Regions from separate parts of the Luteococcus sediminum genome, predicted to be linked through region 3. Evidence: riboswitches for the same ligand, from Rfam matches in the RefSeq annotation. Region 3 holds a riboswitch; each other region holds the start of a gene.
What was found. Region 3 has a riboswitch for cobalamin ahead of mutA (methylmalonyl-CoA mutase small subunit). Riboswitches for the same ligand answer to the same signal wherever they lie in the genome.
Positions count from the first base shown of each region.

Region 1: linked by a shared signal. The riboswitch ahead of ACYVKA_RS01640 (CbiQ family ECF transporter T component) and the one ahead of mutA (methylmalonyl-CoA mutase small subunit) in region 3 are both predicted to bind cobalamin.
Region 2: linked by a shared signal. The riboswitch ahead of cobI (precorrin-2 C(20)-methyltransferase) and the one ahead of mutA (methylmalonyl-CoA mutase small subunit) in region 3 are both predicted to bind cobalamin.

Region 1 is NZ_BAAGQL010000004.1:76,079-86,133, forward strand. Features, by position in the region: gene ACYVKA_RS01630 (ECF transporter S component) at 1-33, opposite strand, end outside; gene ACYVKA_RS01635 (ABC transporter ATP-binding protein) at 26-1,630, opposite strand; gene ACYVKA_RS01640 (CbiQ family ECF transporter T component) at 1,644-2,792, opposite strand; cobalamin riboswitch at 2,822-2,950, opposite strand; gene ACYVKA_RS01645 (glycosyltransferase family 2 protein) at 2,968-4,002, shown strand; gene ACYVKA_RS01650 (polysaccharide deacetylase family protein) at 3,999-4,733, shown strand; gene ACYVKA_RS01655 (magnesium transporter CorA family protein) at 4,812-5,738, opposite strand; gene ACYVKA_RS01660 (NUDIX hydrolase) at 5,743-6,255, opposite strand; gene ACYVKA_RS01665 (acetyl/propionyl/methylcrotonyl-CoA carboxylase subunit alpha) at 6,443-8,218, shown strand; gene ACYVKA_RS01670 (hypothetical protein) at 8,318-9,157, shown strand; gene ACYVKA_RS01675 (alpha/beta hydrolase) at 9,194-10,054, shown strand.
Region 2 is NZ_BAAGQL010000009.1:40,391-50,445, forward strand. Features, by position in the region: gene cobN (cobaltochelatase subunit CobN) at 1-894, shown strand, start outside; gene ACYVKA_RS05905 (SAM-dependent methyltransferase) at 891-1,721, shown strand; gene ACYVKA_RS05910 (cobalt-precorrin-6A reductase) at 1,718-2,476, shown strand; gene ACYVKA_RS05915 (precorrin-8X methylmutase) at 2,665-3,345, opposite strand; gene ACYVKA_RS05920 (sirohydrochlorin chelatase) at 3,362-4,114, opposite strand; gene cobJ (precorrin-3B C(17)-methyltransferase) at 4,111-5,850, opposite strand; gene cbiE (precorrin-6y C5,15-methyltransferase (decarboxylating) subunit CbiE) at 5,847-6,650, opposite strand; gene cobM (precorrin-4 C(11)-methyltransferase) at 6,647-7,477, opposite strand; gene cobI (precorrin-2 C(20)-methyltransferase) at 7,468-8,205, opposite strand; cobalamin riboswitch at 8,237-8,361, opposite strand; gene ACYVKA_RS05945 (hypothetical protein) at 8,427-8,687, shown strand; gene ACYVKA_RS05950 (VWA domain-containing protein) at 8,789-10,055, opposite strand, start outside.
Region 3 is NZ_BAAGQL010000013.1:276,837-286,891, forward strand. Features, by position in the region: gene ACYVKA_RS08165 (molybdopterin molybdotransferase MoeA) at 46-1,272, shown strand; gene ACYVKA_RS08170 (MogA/MoaB family molybdenum cofactor biosynthesis protein) at 1,274-1,756, opposite strand; gene ACYVKA_RS08175 (MoaD/ThiS family protein) at 1,758-1,991, opposite strand; gene moaA (GTP 3',8-cyclase MoaA) at 1,994-3,010, opposite strand; gene ACYVKA_RS08185 (molybdenum cofactor biosynthesis protein MoaE) at 3,069-3,482, shown strand; gene ACYVKA_RS08190 (HesA/MoeB/ThiF family protein) at 3,484-4,170, shown strand; gene ACYVKA_RS08195 (DUF6918 family protein) at 4,291-4,722, shown strand; cobalamin riboswitch at 4,887-5,127, shown strand; gene mutA (methylmalonyl-CoA mutase small subunit) at 5,212-7,101, shown strand; gene scpA (methylmalonyl-CoA mutase) at 7,098-9,296, shown strand; gene meaB (methylmalonyl Co-A mutase-associated GTPase MeaB) at 9,409-10,055, shown strand, end outside.

The sequences.
Region 1 (10,055 bases), on a different contig from region 3:
ACGGCCTCGTCGCCCGGGATCCCGTTCAGCCACGGCGACATCCCACCTCGGCGACGGTGAGCACGTCCTCGGGGTGGAAGACCTTGCTCACCTGCGGCGCGAAGACCGGCGAACTGGTGCACACCTCGCGGGTGGGGCCGTCGGCCACCACCTCACCCTCGGCCATCACCAGGGTGCGGTCACTGGCCCTGGCGGCGAACTCGACATCATGGGTGCTCACCACGATGCAGCTGCCCTGGGCGGCGAGCCGGGCCAGGATCTGGGCCAGCTCCTCCTTCATCCGGTAGTCCAGACCGCGGGTGGGCTCGTCGAGCAGCACGACGGTCGGGCGCGCGACCAGCTGAATGGCGAGCACCAGGGCCAGCCGCTGTCCCTCGGAGAGGTCGCGCGGGTGGCGTTCGGGGTCGAGGCAGGCGCCCAGTTCATCGAGCAGCCCGGCGGTGGTGCCGGCCGGAGAACCAGTCTCCCGGTCTGCCTGGGCACACTCCTGGGCGACGGTGGGCAGGTAGAGCAGGTCGGCGGCGGTCTGCGGCACCAGGCTGACCGCTTCGCGGGCCCGGGCGGGCGCCACCCGTCGCGGGTCGATGCCGTCCACCTCGACGAGGCCGGAGCAGTCGAGTGCCCCCTGCAGCGCCCACAGCAGCGAGGACTTGCCCGAGCCATTGCGCCCCATCAGCGCGGTGACGGTGCCGGGGTGGAGGGCGATGGTGATGTCGTCGACGGCCAGCACCTCGCCGTAGCTGACCCGCAGCTTGTCGGTGCGGGCCACCACCGGCCCTGCCACCACGGTGCTCGGCCCCTCGGCCTCGGGCGCACGCAGCGTGACCTGCTCACGACGCACCCTGCGACGGGCATCGCGCACGCTGGTGGGTACCTCGGGCCAATCCATCTCGCGGGCCAGTGCACTCAGCGGCGGTACCACATCGCAGCGGGCGAAGACCTCGGCCGGATCACCCAGCACGGCGCTGCCGTCGCCCGGCAGCCACAACACCTGGTCGGCGGCGTGCATGACGCGCTCGATGCGGTGCTCGGCCAGCACGACGGTCAGGCCCACCTCGTGCACCAGGGTGGTGATGGAGGCCAGCACGTCCTGCGCGGCGGTGGGGTCCAGCGCGCTGGTGGGCTCGTCGAGGACGACCACCCGGGGCTGGGCCGCGAGCACGGCGGCGATGGCGACCCGTTGTTGCTGGCCGCCGGAGAGCTCGGTGAGTGCGCGGCGGCGCAGGTCGGCGATGCCCATGAGGTCGAGGGTCTCCTCGACGCGCTTGCGCATCGCCAGCGGCGAGAGGCCGAGCTGTTCCATGCCATAGGCCACCTCGTCCTCGACGCGGTCGGTGACGAAGCCCGCCAACGGGTCCTGGGCGACGAAGCCGACCAGCTCCGCCATCTCGCGCGGCCGGTGGGTGCGGGTGGAGCGCCCGGCGACGCTCACCTCGCCGGACAGGTGGCCACCGGTGAAGTGTGGCACCAGGCCGTTGATGGCGCCCAGCAGGGTGGACTTGCCGGTGCCGGTGCGGCCCACCACCAGGCACAGGTCGCCCTCCTCGATGGTGAGGCTCACCCCGTCCAGCACCGGACGCTCGGCCCCGGAATGCCGGAAGCCGACCTCGCGGAAGTCGATCATGGACATCTCCTCACACACATCACAGTTCCCCGGCGGGCGGTCGGGGCGTGCAGAACAGGGGTGCCGCGACGGCCAGCAGCAGCGGCAGCACGCGCACGTCGAGCCCCGGCCAGGACGGCGGCGAGGGACTGGGCAGCACCATCTGCGGGGACAGCCGCACCAGGACGGCACTGCTGATGACGGCAACCACCGCCGCTGCGCACAGCGTCCACTCGGGTCGCTGCCACGGGTCGGGGCGGTAGCGGGTGACGGCCAGCCGACGACCCGAGACACGGATCCCCAGCCAGGCCAGCACTCCCCCGCAGCCCAGCGCCAGCCATGACCACGGCGAGGAGTTGGGCACGCCGAGCAGCAGGAAGGTGCCGAGGGTGACCAGCACCAGCGAGCCGAGCAGGGCGACGGTGGTGCCGCGGCCCACGGGCTGGCCGCTGTGGGTGCGTCCGTAGCCGCGCGACTCCATGCCCGCGGCCAGCTGCAGGGAACGGTCGATGGCGTCCTCCAGCACTGGCGCGACCACCTCGCGCACCGCCCGCCAGCCAGTGGACCGACCCCCGCGCAGGCGACGGGCCCGTCGCACCCGCTGGATGCTCTCCACCAGCTGGGGTGCGACGCTGAGGGCCACCACCAGCGCGACGCTGAGCTGGTACAAGGCGGGTGGCACGGCGCGCAGGGCACGCCGCGGATTGGCCAGCGAGTTGGCGGCGCCGACGCACAGCAGGATGCCGGCCAGCCGCAGCGAGTCGTAGAGGGTGAACAGCAGGGCGTCGAGGGTGACCTCACCGCCCAGGCGGATCCCGGCGGCCCAGCCGGGCAGCTGCAGGCTGGGCAGGGTGAACAGCACCTGGCCGCTGCGGTTGACGCCCATCACCACTTGGAAGAACATCCGCAGGCCGATCACCACCAGCGCCAGCCACAGGTAGACGCCGGCCGAGCGGGCCCAGGGGGCGGCGGTGCGGCGCTCCAGCACCACGATCCACACCGTCGTGACCACCAGCAGCACCAGCAGCGGATTGGTCACCAGGCTCACCGCCACGGCCGCGCCGATCGCCCAGGCCCACCAGGCCATCGGGTGCACGAGCCGGCCGAGCTTCCGCACCGGGGGTGCGTCGAGCACGGCACCCTGCCCCCGTGACAGGACATCGTGCGGGGTGACAGCGCGCGCCGGCATCGGGTCTCCTTCCGCAGCCTCGACGGTTCTGGTGAGTCCGGTCGAGGGCAGGCATTCCGGCTCGGGAGCGCAGCTCCGTGACGGTTGCGGGTCAGCTCCGGACTTGCACCGGATTCCCCTGTCGACGACCCGGCCACGCTACTGGACGGGTGGGACGAAGCCATATTCTTGGACGATGCACGAGACCCAGCAGAGCCTGCACGCCACCATCGGCGTGCTCACCTTCCACCGGCCCGAACAGATCGTCCAGACCGTCGAAATGCTGCACCAGCAGCTTTCCGCGCTACAGGCGCCGTGGAGCGGCGAGGTGCTGGTGGTGGACAACGACCCGGCCGGCAGTGGACGTGATGCCGTGGAGGCGATGGGACTGGACCGGGTGCGGTTCGTGGTGGAGCCGACCCCCGGGATCGCGGCGGCGCGCAATCGTGCGCTCGACGAGGCCCAGTCCTCGGCCGGCCGCCAGGACGGGGTCGAGGGGGGCAGCGACGTGCTGCTCTTCCTCGACGACGACGGCCGTCCCGGGCCGGGATGGCTGCAGCTGATGCTTGACTGCTGGCTGGCCAGCCGGCCGGCCGCCGTCGCCGGTTTCGTCGACACCCGCTACCCCGGTGAGGTGGACCCGTGGATCCACGCCGGGGGTTTCTTCACCCGCCGCCGCTGGGAGTCGAGGCGGGAGCTGCCGGCCGCGGCCTGCGGCAACCTGCTGCTCGACCTGCACCAGCTGGGCGCGCGGCGCTTCTCCACCGGCCTGGGGATGGGTGGTGGCGAGGACACGCTGCTCACCCGCCAGATCGTCGCCGCCGGTGGGCGCATCGTCGCCTGCCCCGAGGCGGTCGTGGTGGACCTGGTGACCACCGACCGGATGACCCGCCAGTGGGTGCTGCTGCGCTCGCTGAGCCACGGCAACACCCACGGCGTACTGACGCTGATGCTGGCCGGGGACCGGTTGGCCCGTCCGAAGCTGCTGGCCGGTGGCCTGGGCCGAATGGTCGCCGGGGGCGGACGGTCGCTGCTGGGACGCGCCCGCCACGACCTCACCCACCAGGCCCGCGGCAGCCGCGCCGCGGCCCGTGGCGCCGGCATGGTGCTGGCCGCTGCCGGCCTGCGCTACCAGGAATACGTGCGTGACGGTGGCTGGCGCGAGCGCCTGGCGCCGATCCCCGACGACCTTCGCCCACAGTCCGCCCACCGCAAGGAGAGCTCCCGATGACCACCTCGTCCCGCGTCAAGCAGCTGGTCCGTGGCCCGCTGGAGGCCGCAGCCGGCCCCGCCGTCGGTTCCATTGCCAGCATCCGCACCGAGCGCCCGGAGCTGGTCGTCACCTTCGACGACGGTCCCCTGCCGGGCACCACCGACGCGCTGGCCGAGGTGTTGGCCACGCACGACGCCAAGGCGGTCTTCTTCGTCCTGGGCACCCGCGTCAAGCGCGATCCCGGTCTGGTGCGGGAGCTGGCCGCGGTTGGCCACGAGATCGGCCTGCACGGCCTGGACCACCGCAAGGTGCGCAGCATGGCTCCCCGCCAGGCCTTCGACTGGCTGCAGCGGGGGCGCGGTGAGCTCACCGACGTGCTGGGCAGCCGGGTGGACTGGTTCCGTCCCCCGCACGGCGCGCAGAGTCCGCTGACCCGCGTGATGGCCGGGCGACTGGGCATGCGCACGGTGCTGTGGTCGGGCACCACCTGGGACTGGAAGGACGTCAGCCACGAACACCGCGTCGCCAAGGCGATGTCCGATGCCCGCCCCGGCGCCATCCTGCTGGCCCATGACGGCGCCGCCGATGCGTCCGACCTGGCGCGCGAGGAGGCCGTCACCGGCGTCGACAAGCCGCGGCTGCTCGACGAGGTGCTCACCGGCTTCGCCGAGCGCGGGCTGCGCTGCGTCACGCTCACCGAAGCTCTGGACCACGGCAGCGCCGTCAACCGGCTGAGCTTCTCGCGCTGAGGCGGGCGCCGTCGCCGCTCAGGTCCGGTCCCGACGACCCAGGTCCAGTCCCGACGACCCAGGTCCGGTCCCAACGACTCAGATCCAGTCGCGGCGGCGCAGCACCAGGTAGAGCGCCAGCGTGCCCAGCACCACGAGCGTGGTGGAGGCCGCCAGCCCCCAGGGACTGGAGAAGCCGGGGAAGGGGATGTTCTGGCCGAACCAGCCCGTCACCGCGGTGGGGACGGCGATGACGGCCGCCCAGCCGGCGAGCTTCTTCATCACGATGTTGCGTCGGGCATCCTGCAGCGACAGGTTGGTCTCGAAGATGCTGTTGACGATCTCGCGTAGCCCCCCGGTGCGCTCGGCGTCGTGCTGGGCCAGGTCTGCCAGGTCCTGGTAGCGGCCCTGGAGGCTGCGGGGTACGACGAAGCCGTCGTCCTCGCTGCGCAACAGGGCCGCCACCACGTCGCGCATCGGCAGCACCGCGCGGCGGGTCTGCACCACCTCCTTGCGCAGCCGGTAGGTGACCTGCTGCATCCCGCCGGCGCGGCCCCGGTCACCGAACAGGTCGTCCTCCAGCGCCTCGGCCTGGTCCTCCAGGTCCTGCAGCAGGTCGGCGTGCCCGTCGACCACCTCGTCCAGCAGGCCGTGCAGCAGTGCTGCCACGTCGCGGCTGCCGGCCTCGATGTCCTCCTGCCAGTGCTCCACCACCCGGTCCATCGGGAACTGGGAGGCGCGGTGCACGGTCACCAGGTGGTCGGGAAGGACCAGCGCCGAGACGGGTGCCGTCCTCAGCCGCGAGTCATGGTCCTCACCGGCCTCCTGCGCCAACGACAGGACGTGGACGTGCACGAACAGGTGCCCGTGGTGGCGGGTCACCCGGGGCCGCTGCACACCGTCCAGGGCGTCGGCGACGACCTGGGGCGCGACCTTCAGCTCGGCGGCCAGGCGACGCAGCTCATCGGCGGCGCCGGGACGGTCCAGGTCGATGTCGGTCCAGGCAGCGTCGGGCAGTCCTGCCACCGCCTCAGTCCTCGCCCAAGAGCTTCGCGGCGGCGTCCACGCCCAGCACGACGTCATTGGGGTTGAGGACGGCGATGCGGATGCGGCGCTGCTGGGTCTGGCTCATCGGGCTGGGCAGCTGGTCGACGTCGAACCATCCGACCGCCACCGACTCATCGTCGCCGACGGCCGGCTCTCCGCTGACCCAGCGGGCACGGAAGGTGTGGTCCAGGTAGTCGTTCTGGTCGCCATTGTCGTACTGCATGCGTCCGGTGGGGCTCATCCACACCAGCCGCTCGATCTCGATCTCGACGCCGGCCTCCTCCTGGGCCTCGCGGACGGCCGCCAGGTGGGGGTCCTCCCCCGGCTCCACGATCCCGCAGATGGGGGTCCAGCTGCCGTCGTCACTACGCTGTACGCACAGCACCTGCTCGCCGCGCGGACCGGGCCGCAGCACGACGGCCGTGGTGCCGGGCAGCCACAGCAGGCTGTGTCCGACGTGCTTGCGAAGTTCGAGGATGAAGTCCGGTGTGGGCATGGCGCCAGCCTAGTGGCGCAGCAACCGGCGGACCCGGGCATCCATGAGGGTGTGGGCGGCCCGGCACGAGAGGCGCGATCCGCGTTCCGCATCGTGGTTGGGCAGGCGCACGGGCTGCCGAAGCAGGGCCTGAGGCCCTAGACTCCGATCTGGAAGGCCAGGACCGTGGCCCGTTCAAGGAGGAACAGTGGGAAACCAGATCACCAAGGTGCTCGTGGCGAACCGCGGCGAGATCGCCGTCCGAGTGATCCGCGCGGCAGCCGATGCCGGAATCGGCAGCGTTGCCATCTACGCGGACAGCGACGCGGACGCCCTTTTCGTCACGCTCGCCGACGAGGCCTTCGCCCTGAACGGTGCGACGCCCGCCGAGACCTACCTCGACATCAACAAGATCCTCACGATTGCTGCCAACAGTGGCGCTGACGCGATCCACCCGGGCTACGGCTTCCTGGCCGAGAATGCCGACTTCGCCCAGGCCGTCATCGACGCCGGGCTGATCTGGATCGGCCCGCCGCCGAAGGCCATCGAGTCGCTCGGCGACAAGGTCCAGGCCCGCCACATCGCCCTCAAGGTGGGTGCCCCGCTGGTCCCCGGCACCCCCGACCCGGTCAAGGACGCCGACGAGGTGATCGCCTTCGCCGAGGAGCACGGCCTCCCGATCGCCATCAAGGCCGCCTTCGGTGGCGGTGGCCGCGGCCTGAAGGTTGCCCGCACCATGGAGGAGGTGGCCGAGCAGTTCGACTCCGCCACCCGCGAGGCCGTCACCGCCTTCGGCCGTGGCGAGTGCTTCGTCGAGCGCTACCTCGACAAGCCGCGCCACGTCGAGACCCAGTGCCTGGCCGACCAGCACGGCAATGTCGTGGTGGTCTCCACCCGCGACTGTTCGCTGCAGCGCCGCCACCAGAAGCTCGTCGAGGAGGCCCCCGCCCCCTTCCTGAGCGACGAGCAGGTGGAGCGCCTGTACTCCTCCTCCAAGGCCATCCTCAAGGAGGCCGGCTATGTCGGCGCCGGCACCTGCGAGTTCCTGGTGGGCCAGGACGGCCTGATCAGCTTCCTCGAGGTGAACACCCGACTGCAGGTGGAGCACCCCGTCTCGGAGGAGGTCACCGGCCTCGACCTGGTGCACCAGATGTTCCGGATCGCCAACGGCGAGGAGCTCGGCTTCGACGACCCCGAGATCCGCGGCCACTCGATCGAGTTCCGCATCAATGCCGAGGACGCGGGCCGCAACTTCATGCCTGCCCCCGGCACCCTGGTCAAGTGGGTCGCCCCCACCGGCCCCGGCGTGCGCGTCGACGAGGGCTACCACGTCGGCATGACCGTGCCCGGTTCCTTTGACTCGCTGGTCGGCAAGCTCATCGTCACCGGAACCGACCGTGACAATGCGCTGGCCCGCTCGCGCCGCGCGCTCAAGGAGATCGTGCTCGAGGGCATGCCCACCGTCATCCCCTTCCACCAGGCCGTCCTCGACGACCCGGCCTTCAAGGGCGACGGCGAGGGCTTCGGCGTCTACACCAACTGGATCGAGACCGAGGCCGACCTCAAGGTGGCCCCGTACACCGGTGCCCTGGGTGAGCGCGAGGACGTCGCCGAGCCGACCACCGTCGTGGTCGAGGTCAACGGCCGCCGCATGGAGGTCAAGCTCCCCGGCGACCTGGCCGTCGCTGCCAAAGGTGGAGGCAAGCGCATGAAGCGTCCCACCAAGCGTGACCGCGGCGGCGCCAAGGCCAGCGAGGCCAGCGGCAATTCGGTGACCGCCCCGATGCAGGGCACCGTGGTGAAGGTGGCCGTCGAGGAGGGCCAGACGGTCTCCGAGGGTGACCTGGTGGTGGTGCTGGAGGCCATGAAGATGGAGAATCCCGTCACCGCGCACCGCTCCGGCGTCATCAAGGCCGTCGCGGCCGAGGCGGGCGCCACCGTCACCGCCGGCTCCGTGCTGTGCGAGATCGAGGACGCCGAGTGACGCCCTGCTGGTGACAGCAGGCTGTGAAACGGCCATGAAGATGCCACGAGGCGGGTTCAGGACTTGGGCCCGCCTCGTGTCATGCACCAGACTGGATCCATGAACGGTTTCGAGATCCTCATCCTCCTCATGGTGGCCTTCACCGTGTGGGGGCTGGTCCAGTCCAGTCGCCGCAAGCGGGCGATCGAGGCCCAGCAGACCGCGGAGCTCGAGGCCGCACTGACCACCTCGCGCCGGGCCGCCGACGAGGACGTCACCAAGTTCGGCGAGGAGCTGCAGCGACTCGACTCGCAGGTGGCCGGGCACCCGCTGGACCACGCGATGCGCCAGGACTACGAGCGCGCGCTGGACGCCTACGAGGACGCGAAGAAGTCGCTCAATGCCGTGACGAGACCCGACGAGATCAAGCATGTCACCGAGATCCTGGAAGACGGCCGCTACGCGATCGCGTGCGTCAATGCCCGCGTCGCCGGGGACCCGCTGCCCCAGAAGCGTCCGCCGTGCTTCTTCAACCCTGCCCACGGGCCCTCCACGCAGAACGTCCGCTGGACACCGCCGGGCGGTGCCGAGCGCGACATCCCGGCCTGCGCCGCCGACGCCGAGCGTGTCCTCGCCGGTGCCGACCCCTACATCCGCACCGTCCAGGTGGGCGCCCAGCGCGTCCCCTACTGGCAGGGCGGACCTGCCTACGCCCCGTGGGCGCAGGGCTACTACACCGGTTGGCAGGGCTCCAACCTGATCCGCGACATCGCCATCGGCTCGATGATCTTCCACGGCATGAGCGGCCTGCCCTACATGATGGACGGCATGGGCGACGGCCTGGGTGAGCTCGGCGCGGGCGTCGGCGACATGTTCGGCGGCATCGGCGACGGCTTCGAGGAGATCGGCGGCGGCATCGGCGACATGTTCGGCGGTCTCGGCGACATGTTCGGCGACTGACCCAGTGATACTGATCCGCCGATAGTGATCAACCCCATGACACGCCTGCCTGGACTCCTCACCGCCGGCGCCCTCGGCATCGGTCTGGGCGCTGTCGCTGCCGCCCGCCAGATCAGTGGCCCGCAGCGCCCCGGCCTCGACTACGCCCTGAGTCCCTTCGAGGTGGGGGTCGAAGCCACCGACGTCACCTTCACCGCCGCCGACGGCACCCGCCTGGCCGGTTGGTGGTTCGACCGGCCCGAGGCGACCCGCGTCGCCGTGGTGAGCCACGGCCACCGAGGCTCCAAGTCCGACATGCTCGGCATCGGCCCGGGACTGTGGCGCGAGGGCTGGGCCGTCCTGCTCTACGACTTTCGCGGCAATGGCGATTCGGCCGACGGACCGCAGTCGCTGGCCCACTACGAGCAGCAGGACCTGCGGGCCGCCATCGACCTGGTCAGCGGGCTGCGGCCGGGCCTGCCGATCGACCTGGTCGGCTTCTCGATGGGCGCCGCCACCTCGATCCTGGTGGCCGCCGACGAGCCGCGGGTCGCCCAGGTGGTCGCCGACTCCCCCTTCGCCGACATGCACGGCGTGATCGAGGCCGCCGCCCGCGGGATGCACCTTCCGCCGGTACCGCTGGTGGGCCTGGTGGACCGCATCACCGGCTGGCGCTACGGCTACCGCTTCGGTGACGTGCAGCCCCTCGACGTCGTCGCTCGGATCGCACCCCGGCCCCTGCTCATCCTGCACGGCACCGAGGACTCGGTGATCCCCGTCGAGCACTCGCGCCGGCTCGCCGCGGCCGCCGGGCCCGGCTGCGAACTACGCATCGTGGAGGGTGTCGACCACTGCGGCGCCTACTTCGCCGACCGGCCCGGCTACATCGACCGGGTGGCGGGATTCCTGGGGCGCTGAG
Region 2 (10,055 bases), on a different contig from region 3:
GTGACGGTGCGCATCTCGGGCTTCTTCCGCGATGCCTTCCCGCACGTCGTCGCGATGGTCGACGACGCGGTGGCGATGGTCGCCGAGCTGGACGAGCCCGACGAGCAGAATTTCGTGCGCGCCCATGCCCGCGCCGACCTGGCCGAACACGGTGACGAGCGCCGCGCCCGCACCCGCATCTTCGGTTCCAAGCCGGGCAGCTATGGCGCCGGCATCCTGCAGGTGGTGGAGAGCGGCAACTGGCGCAGCGACGACGACCTGGCCGAGGTCTACACGGCCTGGGGTGGCTTCGCCTACGGCCGCGGCCTGGACGGCGTGCCGGCCAGCGATGACATGCGCACCAACTACCGGCGCATCCAGGTGGCCGCCAAGAATGTCGACAACGTCGAGAGTGACATCCTCGACTCCGACGACTTCTACCAGTACCACGGCGGCATGGTGGCGACGGTGCGGGCGCTGACCGGCGCCGACCCGAAGGCCTATGTGGGTGACTCCACCAGCCCCGACCGGGTGCGCACCCGCAGCCTGGCCGAGGAGACCGCCCGCGTCTTCCGGGCCCGCGTCGTCAACCCCCGCTGGATCTCGGCGATGCGCCGCCACGGTTACAAGGGGGCCTTCGAGTTGGCCGCCACCGTCGACTACCTGTTCGGCTTCGACGCCACCGCAGGGGTCGTCGACGACTGGATGTATGACCGGGTGGGCCGCGAGTACGTGCTGGACGAGACGACGCAGGAGTTCATGCGCACCAGCAATCCGTGGGCGCTGCGCGGGATCGTCGAGCGGCTCCACGAGGCCGCCGAGCGGGGCCTGTGGGAGCAGCCCGACCCGGAACTGATGCAGCAGTTGCAGCAGGTCTACCTTGAGGTGGAGGGCGACCTGGAGGACGACGAATGAGCGAGCACGCCACAGCACTGCAGAGGCTGCGGATCCTGGGCATCGGCATGGGCCCGCAGCACGTGACGCCGGAGGTCTCGGCGGCGCTGCGCGGCTGCGACGTGGTGGTGGTCTTCGACAAGTCGGCCACCGACGGTGCCCACGCCGGCCGGGAGCGCGACGAGCAGATGGTGGTGCGCCGCCGGATCGCCAAGGATCACGGCGTGCCCGTCGTCCGGGTGTCCGATCCGCCCCGGGACCGTCGCGGCCCGTCCGAGTCGTCGGGGGCGCAGTACCGCAAGGCCGTCGCCGACTGGCACGCCGCGCGGGTGGAGCGCATCCTGGCGGCGCTGCGGCGTGAGGCGCCCGAGGCGCGCACCGTCGCCATCCTCGCCTGGGGCGACTCCTCGCTCTTCGACTCGCTGGTGCGCCTGGCCGGGCGCATCGAGGAGCAGACGGGCTGCACATGGGACGTGCTGCCCGGCGTGAGCGCGCCGCAGGTGCTGGCGGCACGGCACAGGGTGGTGCTGCACCGGGTCGGCGAACCGGTGCACATCACGACGGCCCGCAAGCTCTTCGAGGACATCGAGGCTGGTCAGCGCAACCTGGTGGTGATGCTCACCCTGCCGCACACGCTGGACGACCTGGCCTCCTCGCCGGGGCTGGCCGACTGGCAGCTGTGGTGGTCGGCGAACCTGGGCTCCGAAGGAGAACAGTCACTCTCGGGCCGGGTCCGCGAGGTGGTGCCGCGGGCGAAGGTTGCACGTGAAACGGCGCGCGAGACCGACGGCTGGGTGATGGACATGTTCCTGCTGCGTGCCCCCGACTCGCGCGGGGACGTGCTGTGAGGGTGCTGCTGCTCGGCGGCACCAGCGAGGGTCGGGCATTGGCCGCTGCCCTGGTGGAAGCCGGGATCGACATCACCAGCTCACTGGCTGGCCGCCTGCCGGAGCCGAAGCTGCCCGTCGGGGCGGTGCGGATCGGTGGCTTCGGCGGGGTCGACGGGCTGCGGGCGGCGCTGGCCGACTTCGACGTGGTGGTCGACGCCACGCATCCTTTTGCGGAGGGGATGAGCCGCAATGCTGCCGAGGCCTGCGCCACCCCGCTGCCCGACGGGCGACGCATCCCGCTGCTGCGGTTGGAACGCCCTGCCTGGCCCGCCGAGGACGGCTGGCATCTGGCCGGGAGCCACGAGCAGGCGGCCGAGCTTGCCGCCAGCCTGGGATCGCGCCCCTTCGTCACCGTCGGCCGCCAGGAGCTGGAGCGCTACCTGCCCGCCTTGGGGGAGCTTGCGGTGCTGGCGCGGATGGTGCGCGAACCCGACATGGCCGTCCCCGATGCCTGGCAGGTGATCACCAGCCGCGGCCCCTACACGCTGGACGGCGAGCTGGAGATCCTGCGCGAGCACCGCAGCGACGTGCTGGTCACCAAGAACTCCGGCGGCAGCTTCACCCGCCCGAAGATGGAGGCGGCCCACGAACTCGGGATTCCCTGTGTGGTGGTGCAGCGGCCTCGGCCCACCGACGGGGTGGAGACCGTCAACAAGGTCGAGCAGGCCGTCGACTGGGTGCTGGGGAGGGCCAGTGAACCCACCGGTAGGTGAGCAGCCGGAAGCTGGCTGCCCGCTGCCGCACACGCAGGAAACACGGGGCACACGCACGCAGCACGGGGCACACGCAGGAAACACGGGGCACACGTTCCAACGTGTGCCCCGAGCCCCTGGTGTGTGCGTGGTGCAGCGACTCAGGTCCGTCGGCGGGGTGGAGGCCATCAACCGGGTGCTGGGCGACCCTAGAGCCGAAGCATCGACCGGTTGCCGCGCTCGTCACAGGAGGCGAGCGCGTTGACCGCCGCCACGGTGACGGCCGAGCCGCCGCGTCGCCCGTGCAGGGTGAGGTAGTCCAGCCCGAGGTCATTGCCTGCCAGGGCCTGTTTGGACTCGGCGGCCCCGACGAAGCCCACCGGACAGCCGACCACGGCGGCGGGCCGCACTCCGGTCTCGCGCACCACCTCCAGCAGGCGGAACAGGGCGGTGGGGGCATTGCCGATTGCCACCACGGCCCCGTCGAGCAGGTGGCGGGAGGCCATCAGGGGGCGCTCGGCCCAGAGCTCCACCGCCGCCATCGTCTTGGTGATGCCCTTCTCGGTGGCGCGTCGGACGGTGGCCGGCTCCTGCAGCAGGCAGACCACCTGGTTCTCCCGCGGCAGGCGCGAACGGGTGATGCCGGTGGCCACCATCGTCGAGTCGCACAGCACCGGCGCCCCGGCCAGCAGGGCAGCACGGGCGGCGGTGACCAGGCCGTCGCTCCAGCCCAGGTCGTCGACGATGTCGGGCTGGCCGGTGGCGTGCACCATGCGTGCGGCGACCGGCGCCAGGTCGTCGGGGAGCCGGTCGAGGTGGGCCTCGGCCCGGATGATCGCGAAGCTCCTGTCGTAGATCGAGGAGCCGTCGGTGATGTAGTCGTACTGCACGGGGATCTCCTGGTGGTCAGTAGTCGAGTGCTTCGCGGTAGCGCTGGACGAGCACCTCGGCCAGTTCGTCGCAGGGTCCGAGGACGTCGGCAATCCGCACCTCCACCTCGGGATGGGTGGCGGTCCAGGCCACCACGTCGCGGTGCAGGAAGCCGTTGACGCGGCCCTCGAAGAGCAGGTGCGGGGCGACGACGATGCGGCGCGCCCCACCGTCCAGGGCCTGGTGGAGGGCGCTGGTGACGTCGGGATCGGCCACCTGCACGAAGCAGCCCAGCACCCGGGCATAGCCGCGCCCACCCACCCGGGCGGCCAGTCGCTGGTGGTCGTCATTGGCGCGGGCGACGGCCGATCCGCGACCGGCGAGCACCACCGTCGTCTCCTGGACCGTCCACTGGCCACGAGCTGGATCACGTCGGGCCTCGTCAATCCGCACGTGCAGCAGCTCCACCAGCCGGTTGTGCGGCGACAGGTGCTCGGCGACGACGGCCCGCCTGCCCAGGCGCAGCGTGCCCTGGCGGGCAGCCTGCGGGATGTCGCGGCGCACATGGGCGCCGGTGCCGAGCATCAGCGGGGCGACGACGACGGGCTCGTGGGTGGCCGAGAGCCCGTCCACCACCTGGTCGATCGAGGGCTCCACCAGCTCCACATAGCCCATCTCGACGGTGGTCTGGGGAAGCTGCCGGCGGACCCGGTCGAGCAGCTCGTGGCACTGCTCGACCCCCGCGCCGTGCCGGGTGCCGTGGGCGGCGATCACCAGGGCGGGCTTCACGGCCGTCCCCCTTCCGTCGCAGGCATCCACGTGTAGTCGCGCGGCGTGACGATCCGCTGGCCCGAGCCGCTGTCGACGAAGCGGGTGCTGGAGGCTCCGACGACCACCAGCGAATTCATGTCCACCCACTCTGGCTGGAAGTCGGCCAGCGTGGAGGTGATCACCTTCTGCCGCTGCCGGGTGGCCTGCTGCACCACCGCGACCGGCGTCGACGGCGGCCGGTGGGCACCCAGGATCTCCAGGGCCCGCGGCAGGTGCATGCGTCGCTTCTTCGAGCGCGGGTTGTAGAGGGTGACGACGAAATCGCCCTGGGCGGCGGCCTGCAGCCGCCGCTCGATCACCGGCCATTCGGTGTGCAGGTCGGACAACGAGATGGTGGCGTGGTCGTGGCCCAGCGGGGCACCCAGGATCGCGGAGGCGGCCAGCTCGGCGGTCACCCCGGGCACCACCTCGACGTCGATGCCGTCGGTGCCCTGCTCCAGCACGGGCGAGGCCATCGCATAGATCGCGGGATCGCCGCTGCAGACCAGCGCCACCCGCTCGCCGCGACGGGCGGCCTCGATGGCCAGCGCGGTGCGTTCGGCCTCGGTGCCCATCTTCGAGGCGTGCAGCCGCGCACCGGGGGCGACGAGGTCGCGCACCTGCCGCACATAGGGTCCGTAGCCCACGACCAGGTTGGCCTGCTGCACCACGCTGCGGGCCCGTGGGGTGAGCAGGTCGCGCGCGCCCGGGCCGAGCCCGACCACGTGCAGCACGCCCCGTACCGGCAGCCGCCCCACGGCACAGGTGGCATCGGTCGACTTCTGCTTGCCGATCACCAGGTCGGCGCCGTGGGCCAGCACCGCCGCCTCGGCCACCGACGGCGTGCCGACATGCCCCTGCACGGTCTGCGACGGATTCGGCACCGGCTGGGCGGCCAGCTCCTCGGCGCAGTGCCACAGCAGCGGGATGCCGAACTGGTGGCACAGCTGCACCAGGCCCAACTCGCCCGCCTTCACCTCGTGGGTGACGACGGCCGAGACACTCGCCGGGTGCAGGCCCGCCCCGGCGAGGGTTGCGTCGAGGAGCTCGCGCAGCTGCTCCACGCCGGTGCCCTTGTTGCAGCCCATCCCCACCACCAGGGAGCGAGGGTGCAGGGTCACGGTCGGCAGCTCGCCGGGGGCGGGCCCGGAGCTGTCGGTGACCCGGATGCGCGCGACGGGACCGGCGGCCTGCTCGGTGACATTGGGGGCGATCTGCGGCACCGGCCAGCCCAGCCCCCGGTCGAGCAGCACCGGCTCGCCGTCGAGGATCGCGCGGGTGACCGTCGCCAGGTCCCCGTCGTGGTGCCAGCCGATGGTGTCCAGCGCCTGCACGCCCAGCGCGTCGGTGGCGGTGGTGAGCACCGGCGTGCCGCCCAGCGCCTCAGCGATCGCCGTGGCCAGCGCATTGGCTCCCCCGACGTGCCCGCCGACCAGCGGCACGGCGAAGCGTCCGGCGGCGTCGACGACGACCACCCCCGGGTCAGTGTGCTTGTCGGCCAGCAGTGGCGCGAGCAGCCGGGTGGTGGCGCCGAGCGCCAGGTGCGAGACGACCATGTCCGCCTCGGCCCAGGCCCGCGGCAGGCACTCGGCGGCCGGGCCGTCCAGGCGGATCGTCTCCCCGCCCAGGGCCGTGTCGATGGCATCGGCGAGCCGGCGTGCGGCGGGGCTGTTGGTCACCTGGGCGATGCGTGCACTCTTCCAGTCCCTCATCACTGCTCCTCGACCTCGATGACGGCCGCGCCGTTGTAGCGGGCCAGCGCCGCCACCTCGCGGCTGATGGGGCCCCGGACCCGCACCACGTCGCCGCGGCCGGGCAGGGTGCGGCAGAAGATGCGGGCCGCCTCGTCGCTCACCCGCGGCGGCGGCCCCGCGGGGCGCGGTGCCCCCTGGTGCCATCCGACGGTGCTGGCCAGCTGCGGATCGACGACCAGCACCACATTCGGGTTGACGAGGTCGGTCAGCGCCATCGCCTGGGCGGCGTCGAGGAGGCGGACGCGCTCGTCGTCCTCCCCGAGCCGTTCGCACAGCCAGAACTCGCGGTCGAGGTCGGCCAGCTGCGTGGCGAGCTCGACGATCCCCTGGTCGGGGCCGGTCATCACCGCCACCTTCCCCCAGGCGCGGCAGACCGCCAGCGCTGGTTCGAGCGGGCGGCCGTGGATGCTGACCACCTCGGCGTCGTCCCAGGGGATCCCGACCGTGGCGAAGGCCAGCGAGATGCTCGTCGGGGCCGGCAGCACCCGCAGCGGCAGCCCGGCCTCGCGCAGCCGGCGCACGATGCCGAACCAGCCCGGGTCCCCGGAGGCGACCACCATGATGCGGGCCTCGGGGCCGGCGGCGACGATCCGTTCGACGGCCGCAGACAGCGCCCCCAGCCGGATCCGTCGCGGCTGGTCGACGCCGAGCGCGTCGAGGTGGCGGTCCCCACCCACGACGAAGTCGGCGCGGGAGGCCTCGTCGAGCATCGCCGGGGTCACGTCGCCGATGAAGCCGTGGACGCGGATGGGGGTGCTCACTGGACTGCCCCCTTCTCCCGCAATTCCTTCTGGGCTTCGGGATCGGCGGCGCGGAACTCGTGCCGGAAGCCCGGGTGGTAGAGGTGCGAGCGGTACTCGGGAGTGGCGGCGGCCAGGGCGGGGCCGACGAGCACCACCGTGTGCTTCCACAGGTGGCGCTCCTTCATGGTGGCCGAGAGATCCCGCAGCTCGCAGCGCAGCATCACCTCGTCGGGCCAGGTGACCTGATGGCCGATGATGCAGGGCGTCTCGGGCGCATAACCGCCGGCCAGCAGCTCCTCCTGCAGCACCTTGTTGCGCGCCGCCGAGAGGTAGAGCGCCATGGTGGCGCCGTGCTGGGCGAAGCCGCGCACCGTCTCCTTGGGCGGCATCGGGGTGCGGCCGCCCTCCAGCCGGGTGAGGACCAGCGACTGCGCCACCTGCGGCAGCGTGATCTCGACGTCCATCCGCGCCGCGGCGGCAGAGAAGGCGCTGACGCCGGGGATGGTCTCGTGGGCGACGCCGAGGCGCTCGCACAGCGCCCGCTGCTCCGCGGTGGCGCCGTAGATCGACGGGTCGCCGGTGTGCACGCGGGCGATCAGCTGGCCGTCGCGGGCGCGCAGGTAGTAGGGCTCCAGCGCCTCCAGCGGCAGCGAGGCGGAGTCGACCAGCTCGGCGCCCGGCTTGTGGTCGGCGACCACGTCGGGGTGGACCAGCGAGGAGGCCCAGATGATGACGTCGGCCTCGGCGATGACGCGCGCGCCGCGCACCGTGATCAGGTCGGCGGCACCCGGGCCAGCCCCGACGAAGACCACCCTTCCCGTGGGATTTCCAGTACTCACAGCGATCCTCCGATGCTGGTGCGGCTCGGGGTGCTGAGCACCGCCGAGAAGTAGCCGGTGCGGGTGTCCTGGTCGAGGTCGTCGAGCGACGCCAGGTGCTCTTCGGGCAGGCTCACCTCGCTGCCGACGATCCCGTCGCGCCCGCGCTCGGCAAGGGCTTCGCGGACCATGCCGAGCTGGCGTCCGCCCTTGTAGACGCAGACCGAGTCGGCGGCATCGAGCACCGGCCCAAGGCCCTCGGCGCCGAGGGTGGCGGGGGCGAGCGCCAGCACCTCATTGCCCTCGACCAGCGGGGTGCCCGAGGCTGCGGCAAGCGCCTGCATCGCCGTGATGCCGGGAATCCAGGAGACCTCCACCGCGGGCAACGCCGCCCGGACGGTGCCCGCCAGGTAGCTGAAGGTGGAGTAGACGGCCGGGTCGCCGATGGTGGCCATCGCGATGGTGGTGAGGCCGTCGGCGAAGTGGGTAAGCGCGGCCTCGGCGGCGGCCTGCCAGGACTCCTGTCGTCGGGCGCTGCGGCCCTGCTCGCGCATGGCGAAGCCGATGCGTTCGATGCGGGCGGCGGGGGCGACGGCCCGCACGATCTGCTCGGCGCGGCCGGGTCCGTCACCCGACTTCTCGGTGGCCGGCACCAGCACGACATCGGCCTGCTGCAGTGCGGTGGCCGCCGCCAGGGTGACCAGTTGTGGGTCGCCGGGGCCGACTCCGGCGCCAACCAGATGGGTTCGTTGCATGTGGGGCTCCTCCAGGTCTCTCGCCTGTTGTCCAGTGGCCGTCGACCGGGGGCGTTCCTGACTTCGCAACCGGCATCACAGTGCCGGTGGTGCTCACAGTGGCGGGACCGTGCCAGATGTTCGCTGGCTTCCGCGTCCCGGTCAGTCCACATGCTTCCATGACGAATTCTTCGCCTCGTGGGCGGGGTCGGTGCAGGACCTGTGACGGCTAGGGTCGAGCCATGAACGAGCAGCCCAGTGCCCCGGTCCGACTCCTGCAGTGGCTGGGGCTGGCACCCTCGGCGCAGACCAGCCGCCAGCAGGTGGTGACCAACTGGCTCTATGCCGTCTCGATGGCCCTGCTGATCGCCCTGACCTCGGGACGTTGGCCGCTGGGCTGGTGGATCCTCGGCTGCATCGTCGCCGCCACCATCCTGTACGGGGTGATCTCGCTGCTGGTGCGTTCGGTGATGGGCCCCGACGACCCCGTCCGGTCACGCTGAGGTTCCGGGCCGGGGCGACACCCAAGAGATTTCGGAAGATCTGGTCCCCTCAAGGGGCCGGATCTTCCGAGATCTTTGCGGTGCCGGGTGGAAAGGGGCCGTCAGGCCACCGCTCGGTTGCGCTGCACCGTCGAGGTCAGGCCGTCGGCGGTCACCTCGTCGACCGGCACGTGCTCGGCGCCCAGGTGCTCGGCCAGGGTGCGGGCCAACCCCATCCGCAGGGGGCCCTGTTCGCCGTCGATCACCACCGTCGTGATCCCCATGCCCGCCACGAAGTCCGCCACCTGGCGGGAGCGCTCGACGGCCCCCGGCCCGGCCGTCGCCCGGCCGTCGGTGACCACCACCAGCAGGGGGCGCAGCAGCGGGTCGCGCAGGTGCTCGCGGCGGATCACCCGCGCCGCCTCCATCAGGCCCTCGGCCAGCGGCGTCCTGCCCCCGGCGGGGATCTCGTCCAGGCGGGCGGCGGCGATGTCGATCGATCCGGTGGGCGGCAGCACCAGCTCGGCGGACCTGCCCCGGAAGGTGACCAGCCCCACCTTGTCGCGGCGCCGGTAGGCGTCCAGCAGCAGCGACAGGATCGCGGTCTTCACCTGCACCATACGCTTGCGGGCGGCCATCGACCCCGACGCATCGACGCAGAAGAGCACCAGGTTCGCCTCGCGGCCCTCGCGCACGGCCAGGCGCAGGTCCTCCAAGGCGATCCGCACCCGGCCGTCGGGGCGCTCCCGCCCGGTCTGGTTGCCGGCCGCGGCCCGCAGGGTCTCCAACAGGTGCAGCGACCCCGGCCCGCTCTCGGGCAGGCGGGCACCCACCCGTCGCCCGCTCGAGGTGATCGCCCGTGAACGCTTGCCCGCGGCCCCGGCCCCCAGGCCGCGCACGGTGAAGGTGCGGGGGCGGGGCGACGGGGTGGCGGCCTTCACCACCTGGCCGGGCTGCTCAGCGCCGGCGGGTGGCAACATCGGCAGGTCCTGCTCCGGGGCCTGCGAGTCGGCGCAGTCTGAAGGGTCAGCGGAGTCCGAAGGGTCAGCGGGGCTCTCGGGCGGCTCGGCGGAGCCGCCCTCAGGCGCTTTTCCCTGACCATCCCCCTGCGGGGTCTCGTCGGAGTCGTCCTCGGGATCAGGGGCACCCTCAGGCTCGGGGCCGTCCTCGGGGTCCGGGCCACCCTCGGGTCCCGGTTCGGGCTCGTCGGGCGGCAGATCGTCGTCGCCGAGGATCCGGTCGAGCAGCTCCTCGTCCATGCCGGGCGCGTCGAAGGGATTGCGACGGCGACGGTGCGGCAGGGCGAGCAGGGCGGCCTGCCGGATGTCCTCGCGGGTGACGGCCTCGCGGCCGCTCCAGGCGGCGTGGGCGATCGCCGTGCGGGCGGTG
Region 3 (10,055 bases):
CCAGACCGCCCCGGACCCTTCCCGGCAACCATCTAGGCTGGTCACATGCCTCTCGCCGATCCGCACGCTGCCATGGACATCGAGCAGCACCGGCAACGGGTGAGTGCCCTGGCCACTGCCCTGCCCACCGTCGAACTGCCGTTGCTGGAATGCGCGGGGCTGCGGCTGGCCAGCGACGTGCAGGCGCGCGTGGGCGTGCCGGCCTTCGACTCCTCCGCGATGGACGGCTTCGCACTGCGACTCGATGACCTGGGGACGCTGCCCTGTTGCCTGCCGGTGCACGGGGAGATCCCGGCAGGCCACCGGCCAGTGGCTCCCCCACCCGGTGCCGCGGTGCGGATCATGACCGGGGCCAGGGTGCCCACGGAATGCGACGTGGTGGTGCCGGTGGAGGCAACCGACGCGCGGCCGGGCGAGGGGCCGGTGCCCCAGCAGGTCACCATCGACTCGTGGGACGGGCGGCTCCACATCCGTCCGTCCGGTGAGGACCTGCCAGCTGGCGCCACGGTGCTGAGGGCAGGAACGCTGCTCGATGCCACCCACCTTGCCGCTGCAGCTGCGACGGGGCATGAGGTGCTCCCGGCCCGGCGCCGCGCCCGAGTCCTGGTGGTGACCACGGGCGACGAGCTGGCCGCCCCGGGCAGTGCCCTGGGGTGCGCCCAGATCCCCGACTCGAACTCGGTCCTGGTGGCGGCCACCGTGCCCCAGCTCGGGGGTCAGGTGCTCGCGGTCCGACATGCTGGCGACACCGTTGGCCAGCTCGACGAGGCCCTGGCCAGCTGCCCGGAAGCCCCAGACCTGGTTGTCACCACGGGTGGGGTCTCGGTCGGCTCCCACGACGTCCTGCAGTCCTGGGCCGCCCACTCGCCCAGCGCACGCGTCGAGCTGGGCCATGTGGCCATCCAGCCCGGCCGGCCCCAGGGCTGGGGGCACGTCAGGATCCAGGGTCGCATGGTGCCCCTGGTGGCCCTGCCCGGAAATCCCGTGGCGGTGCACGTGGGGCTCCACCTGTTCGTGCGGGCAGTCCTCGACCGGCTTGCCGGGATCGACGACTCCCGCCGCGTGGTACAGGTCGCGGCCGACGAGGACTTCGCCACCAGGCCCGGTCGCACCCGTATCGTCGACGTGGTCCTGGACGGTGGCCGTGCCCGCAGTGCACCTGGTGGCCATGGCTCGCACCGGATCGGCACCCTGCACCGGGCCGATGGTCTGGCCGTGGTCACCGGTCCCATTGCCCGGGGTGAGCGGGTGCCGGTACTGCTGACCCGATGAGTCAGTCCCGGCTGGCTCCGGCGAGGTCGCGCAGCAGGTGCGGCAGCAGCTCGTCGAGCACCCCGGCGGCATCGCGCGCCCCCCCGCGGGAACTGGGGGCGTTGATCACCAGCACCCGGCCGTGGGGCGCCGTCACCAGCCCCCCGACCGCCCGCGAGAGCAGGCTGACACTGGTCTTGGCCGCACCGCGGCGCCGGATCTCCTCACTGATGCCGGGCAGCTCGTCCAGGCCCAGCTCGCGCGTCACGTCGGGCACGACGTCGCCGGGACGGATGCCCGTGCCGCCGGTGGTGAGGACCACGTCGGACTGGGCGACGGCATCGGCCAGCGCCTTGCGTACCTGGTCCTCGCCAGCAGCCACGACCTGCTGCTGCACGGTGCACCCGAGCCTCTCCAGGGCTTCGGCGAGGATCGGTCCGGCCCGGTTCTCGTCGGGGTCGGTGACGGCGCGGTCGGAGACGACCAGGATGTGTGCCCGGGTCACCTCAGCCCCCGGTGAAGGGGGGCAGGACGTCGACGACGGCGGCCTGCTCGGGCCACGGGTCATCTGCTGCAAGGCTCCGGCCGTCGGCCAGGAAGGAGCAGCGCGGCAGCACCTGGGCGACGCCCGGGCGCAGGCCCACCAGCACCTGGGCGACGCTGCCCTGCTGGGCGGCGTCCACCTCCTCCTGCGTGACGCCGGCGGCCTGGGCCGCTCCGGCGAACCACCTGATCTGCATGGTCATCCTCCGATCGCATTCATTGCTCGTGCGGGTTGCTCGAAGTCCTCGCCGAAGCCGCCGGCATCGCTGCCGTGGGCGCGAGGCTTGGTCCACATGCCTCCGGCCCACAGGGCCGCCAGCTCGGCATCACTGGCACCGCTGCGCAGGGGGCCGCGCAGGTCGGTCTCCGTGTGTGAGAACAGGCAGGAGCGCAGCTGGCCGTCGGCGCTGATCCGAGTGCGGTCGCAGTCGCCGCAGAAGGGCTCGGTGACCGAGGCGACGATGCCGACGCTGCCCAGCAGGCGGCCGTCGTCGAACACCTCCCAGCGCTGGGCCGGGGCGGGGCCGCGGCCGGGGATCTCGCGCAGCTGGTAGCGCTGTTCGATCATGGCCCGGATCATCGTCGCGCTGATCAGGTTCTCGCGCGCCCAGTCGCGGGTGGCACCGATGGGCATCTGCTCGATGATGCGCAGCTCGGAGCCGTGGTCGAGGCAGAAGTCGAGCAGGTCGAGCAGCTGGTGGTCGTTGACGCCCGCCATCAGCACGGAGTTGATCTTGACCGGCCCCAGCCCGGCGGCGACGGCGGCACGGATCCCGTCCAGGACGCGGTCCAGGCCGTCACGGCGGGTCATCCGGCGGAAGGTCTCGGCGTGCACGGTGTCGAGCGAGATGTTCACCCGGTGCAGGCCTGCCATGGCCAGTTCCTCGGCCCGCTCGGCCAGCCCGACGGCATTGGTGGTCAGGGCGATCTCGGTCTCGGGGTGGGCGAGGGCGATGCCGCGCACGACCTCGGCCAGGTCGGGCCGGGTGAGCGGTTCGCCCCCGGTCAGCCTGATCTTGGTGATGCCGCAGTGCTCGATGCCGACGTGGGCCAGTCGCACCAGCTCGTCGGCGGTCAGGATCGTGGTGCGCGGCAACCAGCTGATGCCGGTCTCGGGCAGGCAGTAGGTGCAGCGCAGGTTGCACACGTCGGTCACCGACAGTCGCAGGTCCCGTGCCGTGCGACCGAAGCGGTCGACGAGCGCTGCGGAGGTCATGCCCGACATTCTACGGCCCACTCCGTGGAATCTCACCATGCACAGTAGGCTCGCACCCATGCATGCAGCAGTCAGCACGACTCCACTGGACGTCGACGCCGCGCGGGCCGGCGTCACCGGTTCCAAGGACGGTGCCTGCGTCCTCTTCGAGGGGGTGGTGCGCGACCACGACCACGGGCGGGGCGTCACCGCACTCGCCTACAGCGCGCACCCCGACGCGGCCAAGGCCCTCGAGGCCGTGGTGCGCGAGGTGGAGCAGGAGTTCGGCGTGACTGCCTGGGCAGAGCACCGCGTCGGCGACCTGGTGGTGGGCGACGTCGCCCTGGTCGCCGCCTGCGCCAGCGCCCACCGAGCCGAGGCCTTCGCCGCCTGCGGGGCGCTGGTCGACCGGATCAAGGTGCGGGTTCCGGTGTGGAAGCACCAGCAGTTCACCGACGGCAGCACCGAGTGGGTCGGGCTCGGTGAGTGCTGAGATGACGCTCGAGGGACAGTGGAACCGCCAGCGGCGGATCATCGGCACAGAGGGCCAGCAGCGGCTGGCCGAGGCCCGTGTGCTCGTCGTGGGCTGCGGAGGCCTGGGCGCCGGAGCGATCCCGGCGCTGACCGCTTCGGGGATCGGGCACCTGACGCTGCTCGACGACGACGTGGTGGAGGCCTCCAACCTGAACCGCCAGACCCTGTTCACCGCCGACCAGCTCGGTGGCTCCAAGGTGGAGCTGGCGGCCGAGCGGATGCGACGCCTCTCCCCCGGCGCCGAGGTGACTGCCCTGGCCCACCGGCTCACCGCCGAGGACGTGGAACTGGTGGCAGGCCATGACGTGGTGGTCGACTGCACCGACCGGGCCGCTTCGCGCCAGGCCATCTCGCAGGCCTGCCGTGCCGCGGGGGTGCCCTGGGTGTGGGCGGCCATCGATGCCTGGACGGCGGTGCTCAGCGTCTTCGCCCCCGGCCAGGTGCAGTGGGAGCAGGTGGTGCCACACCCCACCGAGGCACCGGAGCCGCTGGACATCATGGGCGCCACCCCGGCCCTCGCAGGAGCCTGGCAGGCGGCCGAGACGGTCAAGCTGCTGCTGGGGCAGGGACGCAGCCTGGTGAACCGGCTGGCCGTGGTGGACCTGCTGGCTGGCGACGTGCGTTTCGTCGAGCTCTCGCCCGCCTGATCCGGGCGATCAGGCGGGGGGTCGCGGGGCGCCTCGTCACGGCTCCAGCTGCAAGAATGCACCTGTCCGCCCGTGGCCCCAGGGCTCCAGCCCGGCCACAGACCGAGCGAAAGGCTTGCCATGAGCTTCACCGATTCCCTGCTGGACCCCGCCAAGCGACCCCAGGTGGTGCAGTCGCTGTCCACCGTGATCGACCAGGAGGTCGAGTCGAAGAGCGGCCTGGGCGGCATGGCCCTCAAGACCGCCTTCGCGAGCGCGAAGAAGATGAAGGAGGGCATCGTCCCCAAGGCCACCGACGCGATGCTGCCCGAGATCGCCGCTGCCCTGGCCCCCTACTGGGAGGCCAAGGGCGACCAGGACTTCGGCAGCTACCTGTCGAGCCGCTCCTCCGAGGTGGCCGACGCGCTGCTGGCCCTCGCCGACGCCAAGGCGTCCTCGCCCGACAATGCCGCCCTGGCCAAGGTCTACAAGCCGATCCGCGGCAAGGCCAAGGGCTATGTCGAGGAGGCCCTGCCCCGGCTGGCCGCAGCCCTGACGCCCTACGTCGCCTGAGCCACTGCCCGGCGCGACGAACGGCCCCGGTCCCCCTCGCGGGAACCGGGGCCGTCCGGCATCTGGGTTGGTCACCGCCTCGTGATCAATTTCACAAATTGGGACCTGTGGTTCGACCACATCCAGAAATCATGGACCCCTCTTGCCCGCGCAGACCTTGCCCCGGCTAGTCTGGGAGTGCTGGTTCGGCCTGCTCCGGCAGGTCGTCGCAAGAGGGAATCCGGTGGAATTCCGGAACTGTCCCGCAGCGGTGAATGGGAACGACGCCACCCGTCGGGCCCGCGAGTGATCGCGGACCTGACGTCAAGCACTGGGCCTGGCCTGGGAAGCGGTGGCCGAGGAAGGCACTCCTCCGGGAGTGAGAGGCCCATGAGTCCGAAGACCTGCCAGCGGGCACCGCACCAGCCAGGTGCGAGGCGTCACAGGCCGAGGAGCACAACGTCAGGTCGTCCGCACGGGCGACGACACCCTCATCGGAGCAGGAGTCCCATGACAACGATCGAGCCGGACGCCCGCGTCGGCGCTGGTGAGCTGAAGCTCGCCGGCGACTTCGCGAAGCCGGACATGGACCAGTGGCAGGCAGCTGTCGCCAAGGTCCTCAACCGCGGGCGACCCGAAGACAAGCAACTCAGTGGCGAGCAGTCGGTCTCGCGCCTGCGCACCAGCCTGGTGGACGGCATCGAGATCGAGCCGATCTACACCCTGGCCGACGCACCCGAGAAGCTCGGCGCTCCCGGCGTCGCTCCCTTCACGCGTGGCACCACCGTCCGCAACGGCGACATGGATGCCTGGGACGTGCGCGCCCTCCACGAGGACGGCAATGCGGAGTACACCCGCAAGGCCGTGCTGGCCGACCTGGAGCGCGGTGTCACCAGCCTGTGGCTGCGCCTGGACCCCGACGCCATCGCCGCCAAGGACCTGACCGACGACCTGGCCGACGTGATGCTGGAACTGGTCAAGGTCGAGGTCTCCAGCCGCACCGACCAGGAGGCCGCCGCCGAGGCCCTGCTGGGCGTCTACGAGGGCAGCGACAAGCCCAAGGACCACCTCAGCCTGAACCTGGGCCTCGACCCGATCGGCCTGGCCGCCCTCAACGGTGGCACCCCCGACCTGTCGAAGCTGGCCGGTTGGGTCAAGCGCCTCGAGGGCATGCCCAAGAGCCGCGCGATCGTGGTCGACTCCACCATCTGGCACAACGCCGGCGCCGGTGACGTCCACGAGCTGGCCTATGCGCTGGCCACCGGCGTCGAGTACGTCCGCGCCCTGGCCAGCCAGGGCGTCAGCGTCGACGAGGCCTTCGAGACGATCAACTTCCGTGTCTCGGCCACCACCGACCAGTTCGCCACCATCGCCCGCCTGCGTGCGCTGCGCACCTGCTGGTCGCGCATCGGCGAGGCCTTCGGCGTGACGGAGGCCAAGCGCGGCGCCCGCCAGCAGGCGGTCACCTCGTGGCGCGAGATCACCCGTGACGACCCCTATGTCAACATGCTGCGCGGCACGATCAGCACCTTCGGTGCCGCCATCGGTGGCGCCGAGGCGATCACCGTGTTGCCCTTCGACACCGCCTGGGGCCTGCCCGGTGACTTCAGCCGCCGCATCGCCCGCAACACCCAGATCGTGCTGGCGGAGGAGTCCAACATCGGCCGCGTCAACGACCCGGCCGGCGGCTCCTGGTACGTCGAGACGCTGACCACCAAGCTCGCCGAGGCCGCCTGGAAGGTGCTGGGCACCATCGAGGCAGCCGGTGGCATGGCGAAGGCCGTCGTCGACGGTCTCGCGATGAAGGAGCTGGAGCCGGTCATCGCCGAGCGCACCAAGCGCCTGGCCACCCGCAAGCAGCCGATCACCGGTGTCTCGGAGTTCCCGAACCACACCGAGTCCGCGATCAAGTTCACGCCTCGCCCCGAGGCCCCCGCACGTGCCGGCATCGAGTGGCACCGTGACTCGGAGGTCTTCGAGGGCCTGCGTGACGCCGCGATCGACAACCCTGACGCCAAGGTCTTCCTGGCCTGCTTGGGGACCCGTCGTGACTTCGGCGCCCGCGAGGGCTTCGCGTCGAACTTCTTCCACGTGGCGGGTCTGACGACCCCCCAGGCGGAGGGAACCGACGTGGACCAGATCGTGGCGGCCTTCAAGGAGTCGGGCAGCACCATCGCCTGCCTGTGCTCCAGCGCCAAGGTCTATGCAGACCTGGGCCTGCCCGTCGCCAAGGCCCTGAAGGAGGCCGGAGCCACCACGGTGATGCTCGCCGGCAACCTGAAGGAACTGGGTGACGACGCCGCACAGGCCGAGGGCGTCATCGACGACACCATTGCCATGGGCAAGGACGTCGTCGCCACCCTCGGCACCATCCTCGAGACGTTGGGAGCCTCCAAGTGAGCAACCAGCCCGAACAGATCCGTTTCGACTCCGTCGAGCTCGGCACCCAGGCCATCCCGGCCGACGCCGCCGAGCAGTTCGACAAGCTGCTGGCCGAGGTCTCCGAGTCCGTGGAGCGCTGGACCACGCCGGAGCTGATCCCCGTCGAGCAGTCCTACGACGAGAAGGCCTACGACGGCATGGACTTCCTGGAGACCATGCCCGGCCTGCCGCCCTTCCTGCGCGGCCCGTACGCGACGATGTACACCTCGCGTCCGTGGACCATCCGCCAGTACGCCGGATTCTCCACCGCGCAGGAGTCCAATGCCTTCTACCGCCGCAACCTCGCGGCCGGCCAGAAGGGCCTGTCGATCGCCTTCGACCTCGCCACCCACCGCGGCTACGACTCCGACCACCCGCGGGTGACCGGTGACGTGGGCATGGCCGGCGTGGCCGTCGACTCGATCCTCGACATGCGCCAGCTCTTCGACGGAATCCCGCTCGACCAGATGTCGGTCTCCATGACGATGAACGGCGCGGTGCTGCCGGTGCTCGCCCTCTACGTGGTGGCGGCCGAGGAGCAGGGCGTCAAGCCCGAGCAGCTGCAGGGAACGATCCAGAACGACATCCTCAAGGAGTTCATGGTTCGTAACACCTACATCTACCCGCCGCTGCCGTCGATGCGGATCATCGCCGACATCTTCGCCTTCACCAGCGCGAACATGCCGAAGTTCAACTCGATCTCGATCTCCGGCTACCACATGCAGGAGGCCGGCGCGACGGCCGACATCGAGATGGCCTACACCCTGGCCGATGGCGTGGAGTACATCCGCGCCGGCGAGTCCGTGGGTCTGGGCGTGGACCAGTTCGCTCCCCGCCTGAGCTTCTTCTGGGCAATCGGCATGAACTTCTTCATGGAGGTCGCCAAGATGCGCGCCGCGCGCATCCTGTGGGCCCGCCTGGTCAAGCAGTTCGACCCGAAGAACCCCAAGTCGATGAGCCTGCGTACCCACTCGCAGACCTCCGGCTGGTCGCTGACCGCGCAGGACGTGTACAACAATGTGATCCGCACCGGTGTGGAGGCCATGGCCGCCACCCAGGGCCACACGCAGTCGCTGCACACCAATGCGCTCGACGAGGCCATCGCCCTGCCGACCGACTTCAGCGCACGCATCGCCCGCAACACCCAGCTGTTCATCCAGCAGGAGTCGGGCACCACGCGCGTCATCGACCCGTGGGCCGGTTCGGCCTATGTGGAGAAGCTCACCCAGGAGCTCGCAGAGAAGGCCTGGGCGCTGATCCAGGAGGTCGAGGAGGCCGGCGGCATGGCCAAGGCCATCGAGCAGGGCATCCCGAAGATGCGCATCGAGGAGGCCGCAGCCCGCGCCCAGGCGCGCATCGACTCCGGCCGCCAGCCGGTGCTGGGCGTCAACAAGTACCAGCTGGACAACCCCGAGCCGCTCGAGGTCCTCAAGGTCGACAACGCCCACGTGCGCGCCGAGCAGATCGCCAAGCTGCAGAAGCTGCGTGCCGAGCGCGACGAGGCCGCCTGCCAGGCAGCCCTCGAGAAGGTCACCTGGGCCGCGGAGAACCCCGACCCGACCGATCCCGAGCGCAACCTGCTCAAGGTGTCCATCGACGCCATGCGCGCCCAGGCCAGCCTGGGTGAGCTGTCGGACGCGCTGGAGAAGGTCTTCGGCCGCTACACCGCCCAGATCCGCACCATCAGCGGTGTCTACTCCAAGGAGTCGGAGGGTTCGAGCCAGATGGACGAGGCACGCAAGGCCGTCGAGGCCTTCGAGGAGGCCGAGGGTCGCCGTCCTCGCATCATGATCGCGAAGATGGGCCAGGACGGTCACGACCGAGGCCAGAAGGTGATCGCCACGGCCTTCGCCGACCTCGGTTTCGACGTGGACGTGGGCCCGCTCTTCCAGACCCCCGAGGAGGCTGCTGCCCAGGCCAATGAGGCCGATGTGCACGTGGTCGGCGTCTCCTCGCTGGCAGCCGGACACCTGACGCTGGTGCCCGCGCTGCGCGCCGAGCTCGACAAGCTCGGCCGGTCCGACATCCTGATCGTGGTCGGCGGCGTGATCCCCGAGGGTGACTTCGAGGAGCTGCGCCAGGGTGGTGCCATCGACATCTACCCGCCCGGCACGAACATCCCGGATGCTGCCACGCGCCTGCTCAAGGCACTGCGTGAGCAGATGGATGCCTGATCGGGCCGTCGCCTGATCGTCGTCGGGCGGCCCGAGGAGTCCTCGGGCCGCCCGACGCCCGTCTTCACATCCAGACCAATCCCTGACCGACACCCGAGACGAAGGAAGTCCGATGGCACGCAAGTTCGACGTCCCCGCCCTGGTCGAGGGGGTGCTGGCCGGCAACCGGGGTGCGATCGCGCAGTCCATCACCCTGGTGGAGTCGCGCCTGCCAACACACCGGCCGCTGGCCCGCCAGCTGCTCACCGAGCTGGCCAAGACCCCGACCCAGGCGGTCCGTGTGGGCCTGTCCGGCGTCCCCGGCGCGGGCAAGTCGACCTTCGTGAACTCCATGGGCCAGATGCTCATCGAGAAGGGCCACCGGGTGGCCGTGCTGGCCGTCGACCCGTCCTCCTCGCGCACCGGCGGCTCCGTGCTGGGCGACCGCACCCGCATGGGCGAGCTGACCCAGCACCCCGAGGCCTTCGTGCGCCCCTCCCCCAGCGCCAACCACCTGGGCGGCGTCGCCCGCGCCACCCGCGAGGCGATGCTGGTGCTGGAGGCTGCGGGCTATGACGTGGTGATCGTCGAGACCGTCGGCGTCGGCCAGTCGGAGGTGGCCGTCAGCGGCATGGTGGACACCTTCCTGATGCTGCAGCTGGCCCGCTCCGGCGACCAGCTGCAGGGCATCAAGCGCGGCATCCTGGAGATCACCGACGTGATCGCGGTGAACAAGGCCGACGGCGACAATGCCGGCGAGGCGCGGGTGACGGCGCGGGA